One region of the Achromobacter sp. HZ01 genome, then DNA from elsewhere that is predicted to be linked to it. Evidence: predicted binding sites of a transcription regulator. Region 1 holds the regulator's gene; the other holds the start of a gene.
The links. Region 1 encodes FliA, which starts transcription of late flagellar genes. Its sites were predicted from a motif close to CTAAAGTTTNNNNNNNNNNNGCCGNTA; they were not measured.
Positions count from the first base shown of each region.

Region 1 (5,570 bases):
CCGATGCGGTTCACAGAACTGCTTGCGGGCCCCCCAGGCACAGTCCGGACGTTCGAAAAAACCCAACTGCGCGCAACGCGCAAGCTCGCCTCTGAGCGCATCCAGCCAAGCCCAAGGGCTCTGCGCCGGGATTTCGGTGATGCGCAAGGTCGAGCGCGGCCCGGTCGGCGCGTTAGCCGCCGGTTCCGGCGTGGGTGGGGTGCGTGGCGCTGTGGCAGGCTCGGGCGCCGTGACTTCCGGCTGCGCCGGTGTTGCGGTATGCGTCTCCGGCTCGACTATCGCCTCTGGCGCAGCCGTGAACGGCAGAGGTTCCGGCAGCACGGGTTCGAGCGGCGTCAGCGGCACCCGCTGGGGCTCGGCCGCCGTGGCGCTGGACCTTACATTAGGCGAACTCCACGACACCACCAATAGCACGAGCGCACCGTAGATCGCCAGCGTATAGAGCACGGTCAACGTCGCATAGCCCACACGCTTGCCGGTGATGGGACGCGCCTCGTCGCGGCCCAGCAATTCGCGCCAGCGCACCAGCAGTGCGCCCGGCGCAGAGATCAGCCCCCAGCCGAGGCGTCGCAGCAGGTTGGGTTGATGTGGAGGCAGCGTGGCCTGTACCTGCGCGGCCAGCAGTTCGCGTAGGGCACGATTTTCTTCCAGCAGCCGGCGGGTCTGCTCGTCTTCTGGCGCCTGATCCGGGGCCGCGGTACTGCCGGGCTGCGGTGTGTGTGGATCGGAAGGCGAGGTGGTCATGGTGTGAAAAATCTAGATACAAACGGCGCGGTTGCAATTATGTAGCACCTTGGCCGATGGCGAATCAGGGAACAGATGCCCAAAAATGCCACTCGGCTGCGGTACGCCGAGCTTGATCAGGGCGCGCCATCAGGCGCCGATTCTGGCTGGCTTTCGGTGACCTAGCAGGGCCAAGAGAGGCAAGGTCACCACGCCGGCGGCATGACGAACACAGGTCAGCTTGTTGTTGTGAATACCAGCCCCTGCAGCGACGACGGGCGGATGGAAATGGGATCGATCTCAGTTTGAAAAAACACAAGCCGGCGGATGCCGGCTTGTGTTGAGTGCCGGGGATATCCCGGCTTTGCGGATCGCAGGGCGGACCGATCAGGCCCGCGCTTGCGTCACCGTCAGGCGTTGCGGCGTGATTAACGCAGCAGCGACAGAACGGTTTGCGGCACTTGGTTGGCTTGCGCCAGAACCGAGGTGCCAGCCTGTTGCAGGATTTGAGCCTTGGTCATGTTCGACACTTCCGTGGCGTAGTCGGCGTCTTCGATACGCGAACGAGCGGCGGACAGGTTGTTCACCGTGTTGTTCAGGTTGGCCACGGTCGATTCGAAACGGTTCTGGATGGCACCCAGATCACTGCGCAGCGTGTCGACTTTGGCGAGTGCATTGTCGATTGCGGCCAGGGGATTGGCCGTGGCGGTCGACGCTTCAGCGGCGGAGGCGACAACGTTGGTGGCCTTTGCACCGACCGTTACGGAAACGGTCGAATCGCTACCGTCGCCCGCAGTACCGGTAGTCACGGTAAAGGTAGCCTTGCGGTAGCTGCCATCGCTGTCTTTGACGAAGTAGCCGTTCGTGGCATCACCGACGAAGTCAGCGGCCGCGTAAGCGCTACCGTCAGCTTTGGTTGTCGAGAAAGTCGTGCCGCCGGTTGCGGTGTCGCCTGCCGTGTCTTGTATGGTTGCAGCAGTCAGGGCCGAACCATCAATGGTCGTGCGCACGCTGAAGCCAGTCAGATCCAGGCTCGCGCGATCGATCGCCTCCAGATTGATTGTAATGGTTTCGTTGTCGTTGGCGCCGACTTGGATGTCCAGCGCTTGAACGCCGTTTTTCAGGACGCTGATGCCATTGAATTGGGTCTGCTGGGAGACACGATCGATTTCATCCAGACGCTGCGTGATTTCCGCCTGGATCGAAGCCATGTCGCTATCCGAATTCGTGCCGTTGGAAGCTTGCACGGTCAGTTGACGGATACGCTGCAGGTTGTTGTTGATTTCGTTCAGCGCGCCTTCGGTCGTCTGGGCGATCGAGATACCGTCGTTGGCGTTGCGGGCGGCTTGCGTCAGACCGTTGACGTTGGCGGTGAAGCGGTTGGCGATGGCCTGGCCGGCGGCGTCGTCCTTGGCGCTGTTGATGCGCAGGCCCGAGGACAGGCGCTCGATGGCGTTGCCCAGCGACGATTGCGACTTGTTCAGGTTGTTCTGCGCAACCAGCGACAGATAGTTGGTATTGATGACTGCCATGTTGAGGCTCCCAAGAGAGAAAGGCTTCTTCAAACTGGGCAGCAAGGCCGCCCATCGGTGTTAACGGGAAAGTTCGTCGACGGGTGTCTAGGAATCTCTCCGTTGCCAGGATTACGGCAGGCCTAAATCGATCTTTAGGGGAATTTTTGCGAAAGTCGAAATTCTTGTTGTTGCGGGGGGGGGGGAGAAGAGGGCGCCGATCGCGCCGTCCGCTACCCTACCTATATAGAGAAGACTGCGAGAGGGCGGCCCCGCCAGCCTCAAATCACCTGCGCGATCTGCCCTTCCTGCGGCAGTTCCTGCCAGGCCTGTTCCTTGAGCTTGGCGCGGATGCGGGCCGTGGCCTGGGAGCGCAGCTGGCAGACGCGCGCTTCGGTCACGTTCATGATGGCGCCGATTTCCTTGAGGTTCAGGCCTTGCTCGTAACAGAGCGACAGCAACAGTTTTTCGCGCTCGGGCAGGGCGTCGATGGCGTGGATCAGGGCCTGGCGGAAGTCGCCGGCCAAGAGGGAGTCCAGCGGGTTGCCGTCGGCCGAGCCGTGGGCGAGCGCCGAGGACCAGTCGGCCAGGCCGCCGCCTGTGTCGGAGTCGGCGGCGAAGTCTTCGTAGTGGACGATCTGCACGCCCTGGGCGTCATGCAACAGCGTCTGATATTCACCCAGGCCGATGTCGAGCTGTTGCGCGATTTCGGCTTCGCTGGGCGCGCGCATCAGGCGCTGCTCCAGCTGCTGGATGGCCTGTTCGATCTTGCGGGCCTTGGCGCGCACGCTGCGGGGCAGCCAGTCCTGGCCGCGGAGCTCGTCGAGCATGGCGCCGCGGATGCGGGTGGTGGCGTAGGTCTCGAACTGGGCGTCGGCGGTTTCCTGGTAACGCCGCACGGCGTCGAGCAGGCCGATCATGCCGGCTTGTATCAAGTCGTCGAGCTCGACGCTAGCCGGCAGTCTGGCGAGCAATTGCAGGGCCAGCTTCCGCACTAGCGGGGCATAGTCGACCAGGCTGTCATCTGCGTGGGGCATTGCGGAATGTCGGACGGAATCTATCGTGGCGCGCCGCTGACTGTTGCCGAGATACGACATTGTCGACAAACGCGCGGGAAGCGAAAGCGAGCCGATTGAGTGGTCGGCAAGGTGCCATTGTGGGCACTGGAAACGGTTTCATTCCCCGAAGAACGCCGCGTTTTGAACGCTTGTTTGCGTGATTGAGGTAAATTTTGTGAAAAAGTTTTATGTCAAGGTGTATCGAAATCGGCAAGTTGCGCAATATCAACAAAGATTTGTCATAAAAGTCATAGAAAATGACAATACCTGTGGTAAATTTTACTTAAATTGCGAACAAATGATACATTTCGCATTAAAGCAGGCCTAATTTGGGCCTGCGGCAACGGCGATTGCCGGAAATTTGCGTATCTAAGTCCGCGCGGGCGGGATCGGAACTAGGAGTTTGGGCGTGCAACAAGTCGAAAATTCATTGCTGGCAGACATTCGCGAAGTCAATTTGTCATATTTGTTACTAGCTCAGCGCATGCTGCGCGACGACTATGCGGCGTCGATGTTTCGCCTCGGTTTCAGCAACGAGGTGGCCGATATCCTGATGCGGCTGTCGCCGGCCCAGTTGGTCAAGCTGGCCAGTTCCAGCTCGCTGCTGTGCCGTTTCCGGTTCGATGACTACAGCCTGCTGTCGGCGCTGACCCACGACGTGCTGGGTGGTGCGCTGCAACAGGCGCACGCCACGATCCTGCTGGCCAAGCAGCCTGTCGAAGAACTGGCCTGACGGCCTGCCGCGATCCGGAAATATTGTAATGGCCTCGAAGAGCGTATCCCAGGAAGCGGACGACATCCTGCTTGCCAGTTCCATGATCACCCTGGGAGCCCGGCTGCAGGTGCTGGAGGCTGAAACCAGCCTCAGCCACGACCGCCTGGCCCGGTTGTATCGCGAGATCCGCGGCTGCTCGCCGCCCAAGGGCATGCTGCCGTTCTCGGTGGACTGGTTCATGACCTGGCTGCCGAACATCCATTCGTCGCTGTTCTACAACGTGTATTCCTTCCTGAATACGCGCACCAGCAGCAAGGGCATACGCGCCATCATCGACGCCTACCGGCTGTATCTGGAGAACGCCGGCCTGGACAACGCCGAGGCCGCCGAGCCCGTGCTCAGCTTTACCCGCGCCTGGATGCTGGTGCGGTTTTTCGATGGCGGCATGCTGCAGCTGTCGGCCTGCCGCCAGTGCGGCGGCCATTTCATTGCCCATGCCCACGATCCGCAGTCGGATTTCGTATGCGCGATCTGCCGGCCGCCGCCCCGCGCCGGCAAGACGCGCGCCGCGGCCCGAGCGCGCGCCGGCGCCCGTTGCGCGCCCGCGGCGGACGCCGCGCAGTCCTGAAGGCGGCCCGGCGGGCTGTTTCCAAATACGTCAAAAGCCCTGGAAAACCCCCCGTAACCCACGTTTTTGGAGCGGGGGGAACAGGGGATCATTGACGCCGGTTTTAGACTACGTTGGCAGGGGCCTGATGTGTTGATTGTTATCGGTTTTCTTGTGGTGGCCGTGTCGGTCGTCGGCAGCTTCATCGCGCTGGGCGGCCATCTGGGCGCGCTCTACCAGCCCTTCGAGCTGACGCTCATCTTCGGCGCGGCGTTCGGGGCGTTCCTGGCCAGCAACAGCAAGAAGTCGCTGGCGCTGGTGAAGTCGGCGCTGCCCGACGCGCTCAAGAGTTCGCGCTACGGCAAGGACGTGTACATGGAGCTGATGGCGCTGCTGTACGTGCTGCTGAACAAGGCGCGCCGCGAGGGCCTGATGGCGATCGAATCGCATATCGAGGACCCCGAATCCAGTCCGATTTTCAGCGAGTATCCCCGCATCGCCAAGGACGCGAAGCTCATGGAGTTCATCACGGACTACCTGCGCATCATGATCAGCGGCAACATGAGCTCGTTCGAGATCGAGACCCTCATGGACGAGGAAATCGAGACTTACCGCCACGAGCGCGAAGTGCCGGCGCGGGCGCTGCACCAGATGGCCGACGGCCTGCCGGCCTTCGGCATCGTGGCCGCGGTGCTGGGCGTGATCAAGGCGCTGGCCGCCGTGGACCAGCCCCCGGCCATCCTGGGCGACCTGATCTCCAAGGCCATGGTGGGCACGTTCCTGGGCATTCTGCTGGCCTATGGCTTCGTCGGGCCGCTGGCCTCGCGCATCGAGCGCCGCAGCGACGAGGCCACCAAGGTGCTGGAGTGCATCAAGACCACGCTGCTGGCCAGCATGAACGGCTATCCGCCGCAGCTGGCCGTGGAATTCGGCCGCAAGGTGCTGTTCTCGGCCGT
Region 1 is NZ_LWKV01000001.1:1,504,935-1,510,504, reverse strand. Features, by position in the region: gene A6B37_RS07060 (hypothetical protein) at 1-744, opposite strand, end outside; gene A6B37_RS07055 (FliC/FljB family flagellin) at 1,152-2,255, opposite strand; gene A6B37_RS07050 (RNA polymerase sigma factor FliA) at 2,516-3,271, opposite strand; gene flhD (flagellar transcriptional regulator FlhD) at 3,702-4,025, shown strand; gene flhC (flagellar transcriptional regulator FlhC) at 4,054-4,635, shown strand; gene motA (flagellar motor stator protein MotA) at 4,765-5,570, shown strand, end outside.

Region 2 (5,570 bases), on a different contig from region 1:
GCGCGGGCCACCGGGCTCGACACGGAGATCAGGTTCGCCTTGATGTCGGCTTCGACGTCGCCGACGATCTGGTACGTCACGCGATCGCCCGAATCCAGGTCCTCGATCTCGACGGTTGCGCCGAATACGGCGCGACCTTCGGCCTCGAGGGCGGTGGGGTCGATCAGATGGGCATTGGAAAGCGTGCCTTCAAGCTCAGCAATCCGGCCCTCGATAAAGCCTTGGCGCTCGCGAGCTGCGTCGTACTCGGCGTTTTCCGACAGATCGCCCTGGGCACGCGCCTCGGCGATAGCGTTAATCACGGCGGGACGTTCCACGGTTTTCAGCCGCTGGAGCTCTTCTTGCAAGCGCTCGGCCCCGCGCACGGTCAAAGGAATGGCAGACATGTCGTTTCCCAAACAAAAGAAGAAAACGCCCCGAAGGAGCGTTCTCGGTGAAGGCCGCAAAACGCGCGCCCGTGCCGTCGGGACTTCTTGACGGCGGCGCGGCAAACGACCAAAACAAAACCCCGGCTCGGGTCGGAACCGGGGCAATCAAGGTCATATTGTGGGCAAAGTCCACCGGAATTGCAAGCCGCGGGAGAAACCGTCGTTTTCGGCGGATTTCGATGCCGTAACCGTCCGAAAACGTGATTTTTTTCCAATGTCCTTGCGCAAACGCAAACCGGCCGCGCATGCCGGCCCAAAACATGGCGGATGCGGCGGCCGACGGGAAAAACGACTGGAAAAAGACAGCTGAATCGGTTTAAAAATACAAATTGTCGAATTATTAACAAATCCATACATATGGGTCCGGATCGGTTCTTTTTCTGTGCGCCCGCCTCGGCCGGCCGCAGCCATCCCTGTCACTTCCGATGTAGGTAGCGGCGGGCGCCATGCGCGGCCCGCCCGCCCCGCCGTCGCGGACGGCCCGGCCCGCTGCCGGGCGCCGCGCAATGCACTGAGGAAGGAGAAACACCCATGCTTGAAAATTTGACGGTCCGCACCGGAATGCTGCTGGTGCTGGGCAGCTTCGTGATCGTCCTGACCCTGGCCAATGGCCTGGGCTGGACCAACGCCCAGCGCAGCGTCGCCGAGATCCGGGACTTGAACCACGTCGCGGTCGACCAGGTCGACCCGTTGTATCAGGCCGAAGCCGCCCTGCTGCGCACGCGGCTGGCGCTGAGCAGCGCCATGACAGCCCAACGGGTGGGCGCCGAGGACCAGGCCGGGCAGGCCGAGCAGCAGGCCATGGAGCACCTGGCGCTGGCGCGCGAGCGCTTCGCCCGCTATATCGACGTGCCCAGGAGCGGGCGCGACCAAGCCCTGGCGCAGGCGGTGCAGGGCCGCTTCTCGGAGTACGGCGCGGCGCTCGACGCGCTGAGGGCGGACGTGCGCGAACGCCTGCCCGCCAAGTACCAGGAAGACAAGGCATGGGCGCAGCGGGCCGACACCGGCTTCACCCAGGACATGCAGGCGTTCCTGGCATGGACCGCCGAACGCAGCGACGGCGTGCTGGCCAGTTCCCAGCGCACCTACTCCACCGCGCAGATATCGGCCACCGCGCTGGTCGCCATCGGGGTGCTGCTGACGGTGCTGTGCTGGCTCTTCATCCGCTTTTCGGTGCTGCGGCCGCTGCGGCAGGCCGGCGGCTATTTCGACCGCATCGCGGCCGGCGACCTGACGACGCGCGTGCACAGCCGTTCCGACAACGAGATCGGCTGCCTCTACGCCGCGCTCAGGCGCATGCAGGAAGGCCTGACCCGCACGGTGACCGCGGTGCGCAAGGGGGTCGAGGAAATCAACGCGCGCGCCGCCGAGATCGCGGCCGGCAATGCCCACCTGTCGGTGCGCACCGAGCAGCAGGCGTCGGCGCTGCAGGAAACCGCCACCACCATGGAAGAGCTGGCGGCGACCGTCAAGCAGAACGCGCAGAGCGCCGCCCAGGCCAACCAGCTGGTGATGGACAGCATGGACGTGGCCGAACGCGGCGGCCAGAGCGTGGACCGAGTGGTATCCACCATGCAGGACATCTCGGCCAGCTCGCGCAAGATCTCCGACATCGTCTCGGTGATAGACGGCATCGCGTTCCAGACCAACATCCTGGCGCTGAACGCGGCGGTGGAGGCGGCCCGCGCCGGCGAGCAGGGCAAGGGTTTCGCGGTGGTCGCCGGCGAGGTCCGCACGCTGGCCCAGCGCGCCGCGCTGGCGGCCAAGGAGATCAAGGCCCTGATCGAGGCCTCGGTGGCCACGGTGAGCGCCGGCTCGGCCCAGGTCGAGGCCGCCGGACGGACCATGCAGGAAATCGTGGGTTCGGTGCAACGGGTGGCCTGCCTCATGGGCGAGATCTCCGCCGCCTCGGCCCAGCAGGCCAGCGGCATCGACCAGGTCGGCCTGGCGATCGCGCAGATGGACGAGGTCACCCACCAGAACGCGGCGCTGGTGCAGGAAGCCTCCGCCGCCGCCGCGGCGATGGAGGACCAGGCGCGGCGCCTGGCCGAGGCCACCGCGGTGTTCAAGACATTGTCGGGCCAGGCGATCGACGTGACGCCGACCGCCCGGCTGGTGCCCGTCTAGGTCTTCCGGCGGCGCAGCAGCGCGTACAGGATGATGGCGCCGAAGGTGGCGGTGCCGATGCCGCCGAGGGTGAAGGTGCCCAGCTTGACGGTGAAGTCGCCCGCCCCCAGCACCAGCGTGACCGCGGCCACGATGAGGTTGCGGTTGTCGCTGAAGTCCACCTGGTTGACCACCCAGATGCGGGCGCCGGCGATGGCGATCAGGCCGAACACCACCACCGACATGCCGCCCAGCACCGGCGCGGGGATGGTCTGGATCAGCGCGCCGAACTTGGGCGAGAAGCCCAGCACGATGGCGATCAGGGCGGCCACCACGAAGACCAGGGTGGAATAGATGCGGGTCACGGCCATGACGCCGATGTTCTCGGCGTAGGTGGTGACGCCGGTGCCGCCCACCGCGCCCGACACCATGGTGGCGACCCCGTCGCCCACGAAGGCGCGGCCCAGGTAGCGGTCCAGGTCCTGTCCGGTCATGGCGCTGACCGCCTTCACGTGGCCGAGGTTTTCCGCCACCAGGATGATGGCGACCGGCACGATCAGGCCCATGGCCTCGGCCTTGAACACGGGCGCGGCGAACTGCGGCAGGCCGAACCAGGCGGCCGCGGACACCGCCGAAAAGTCTATCGGCTTGCCCAGGCCCAGGCCGTTGGCGAAGACGCCGTACACCACGCAGGCCAGGATCATGCCCACCAGGATGAGCAGGCGCTGCACCATGCCCTTGGTATAGACCGCGATGCCGCCGACGCAGAGGACGGTGACCAGCGCCATCGCGGTGTCGAAGCCCGAGGCCCCCATCGCGCCCTTGGCGGCGATGGGCGCCAGGTTCAGGCCGATCACGGCGACCACCGCGCCCGTGACCACCGGCGGCATCAGCGTGTCGATCCAGTTCGCGCCCGCGCCCGCGCGCGAGTTGGCGATCCAGACCAGCAGGCCGATCAGCGTATAGGCCAGGCCGCAGGCGATGATGGCGCCCAGCGCCACGCCGATATTGGCGTTGGGGCCGGCCCCGGCGTAGCCGGTGACCGCGATCACGCCGCCGATGAAGGCGAAGCTGGAACCCAGGTAGCTCGGCACCCGGCCGCCGACGAACAGGAAGAAGATCAGCGTTCCGATGCCCGACATCAGGATGGCGACGTTGGGGTCGAAGCCCATCAGCAGCGGCGCCAGCACGGTGGACCCGAACATGGCGACGACGTGCTGGGCGCCCATGGCCACGTTCTTGGGCCAGGACAGCCTTTCGTCGGGCGCGATGATGACGCCGGGCTCGGCGTCGTCGGCCAGGCGCCAGCGCGGAAAGTAGGAATTGGACATGGATGCCCCGGGAAAGTGGTTCGAAGGGAGGATGGAGACTGCGAGCGGGCGCCAGTGTAAATGGGGCCGCGAACCACCCGCAACGTTTAAGTTCCGCGCGGCGATGCCGTATTGGTGGAAACCCCCAAATCCCGACTGGCGACAGGAGCAATCATGGCGATCGATTCCATCCAAGGCACCTCCCGGCTCAAGAGCCTGACCGACCTGTGGGCCGAGCGCATCCAGGCCAGCCGGGCCCGCCAGGACGCGCCGGCCGCGGTGTCGGCGCAGGACGGCAAGATCCGCGTCAGCCAGCCGGGCGCGATGGCGGTGGGCGGCGCGCAGGCCTCCGAGGAAACCGACAACGAGGACGAATACACCCGCCAGATCAAGGAATTGCAGAAACAGCTGCAGCGCGTCATGGAGCAGATCGCCCGGGTCAAGGCCAGCGCCATGTCGGCCGAAATGAAGGCAAGCCAGGTGCAGGCGCTCAACGCGCAGGCGCTGCAGATCCAGGCGCAGATCTCGCAGGTGATGACGCAGCAGGCCCGCGCGATGCAGGGCGGCGTGTCGGCCACCGCATAATCCGCAAGCGGGCGCGGCCGCCCGCGCTGATGGGCCGCATCAAAATTTCTGATTGGACTCGCCGCAGGGCTGACATTACTGTCTCCGGACAAATCTAAAACCACGGAGACAAACCATGCACGCAATGCGCACAGCCCTCGCAGGGGCGCTGCTGGCCGCCTGTGCCGCGCCGGCCCTGGCCGGCACGGTGACGGTGATCACTTCGTTCCCCAAGGACCTGACCCAGGCCTACAAGGCGGCGTTCGAGAAGGCCAACCCCGGCATCACGCTGGAAATCCTGAACAAGAACACGGTATCGGGCATCGCCTACGTGCGCGAAACGCCCGCGGGCCAGCGCCCCGAAGTGTTCTGGGCCAGCGCGCCCGACGCGTTCGAAGTGCTGGGGCGCGACAAGCTGCTGGCCAAGTCGTCCGACGTGGCGAACAAGGATGTGCCGGACAAGATCGGCAGCTACCCCATCAACGATCCCGCCGGCATGTACCTGGGCCAGGCGCTGGCCGGCTACGGCATCATCTACAACACGCGCTACATCGCCGCGCACAAGCTGCCCGCGCCGGTCGAATGGAAGGACCTGCTCGCGCCGCAATGGTTCGGCCACGTCGGCATCACCTCGCCGTCGCGCTCGGGCACCATGCACCTGACGGTCGAGACCATTCTGCAGGGCGAAGGCTGGGACGAAGGCTGGCGCACGCTGCTGCGCATGTCGGGCAACAGCAGCGCCATCACCGAGCGCTCGTTCGGCGTGCCCGACGGCGTGAACAACGGGCAGTTCGGCGCCGGCCCGGTGATCGACTTCTTCGGACTGTCCAGCAAGTACTCCAAGTTCCCGGTCGACTTCGTCTACCCGTCGGAGACCGCCATCGTGCCGGCCAACATCGCCTTGATCGAGGGCGCCAAGAACACCGAGGAAGGCAAGAAGTTCATCGCCTTCACGCTCAGCCAGGCGGGCCAGGAGCTGCTGCTGCAGCCCAAGATCTCGCGCCTGCCGGTGCTGCCCTACTCCGCGCTGGCCGGCAAGATCCCGCCCGGCTATCCCGATCCGGCCGAAATCGCCAAGCGCAGCAAGGTGCAGTTCAACGCCGACCTGTCGCAGACGCGCTACTACGTGGTGCAGTCGCTGTACGACCAGACCGTCACCTTC
Region 2 is NZ_LWKV01000002.1:67,476-73,045, forward strand. Features, by position in the region: gene greA (transcription elongation factor GreA) at 1-386, opposite strand, end outside; gene A6B37_RS09355 (methyl-accepting chemotaxis protein) at 960-2,555, shown strand; gene A6B37_RS09360 (solute carrier family 23 protein) at 2,552-3,865, opposite strand; gene A6B37_RS09365 (FlxA-like family protein) at 4,019-4,429, shown strand; gene A6B37_RS09370 (extracellular solute-binding protein) at 4,545-5,570, shown strand, end outside.
Region 2: a site for FliA is predicted at 3,951-3,977, ahead of A6B37_RS09365 (FlxA-like family protein). Genes of this name have one in related genera too.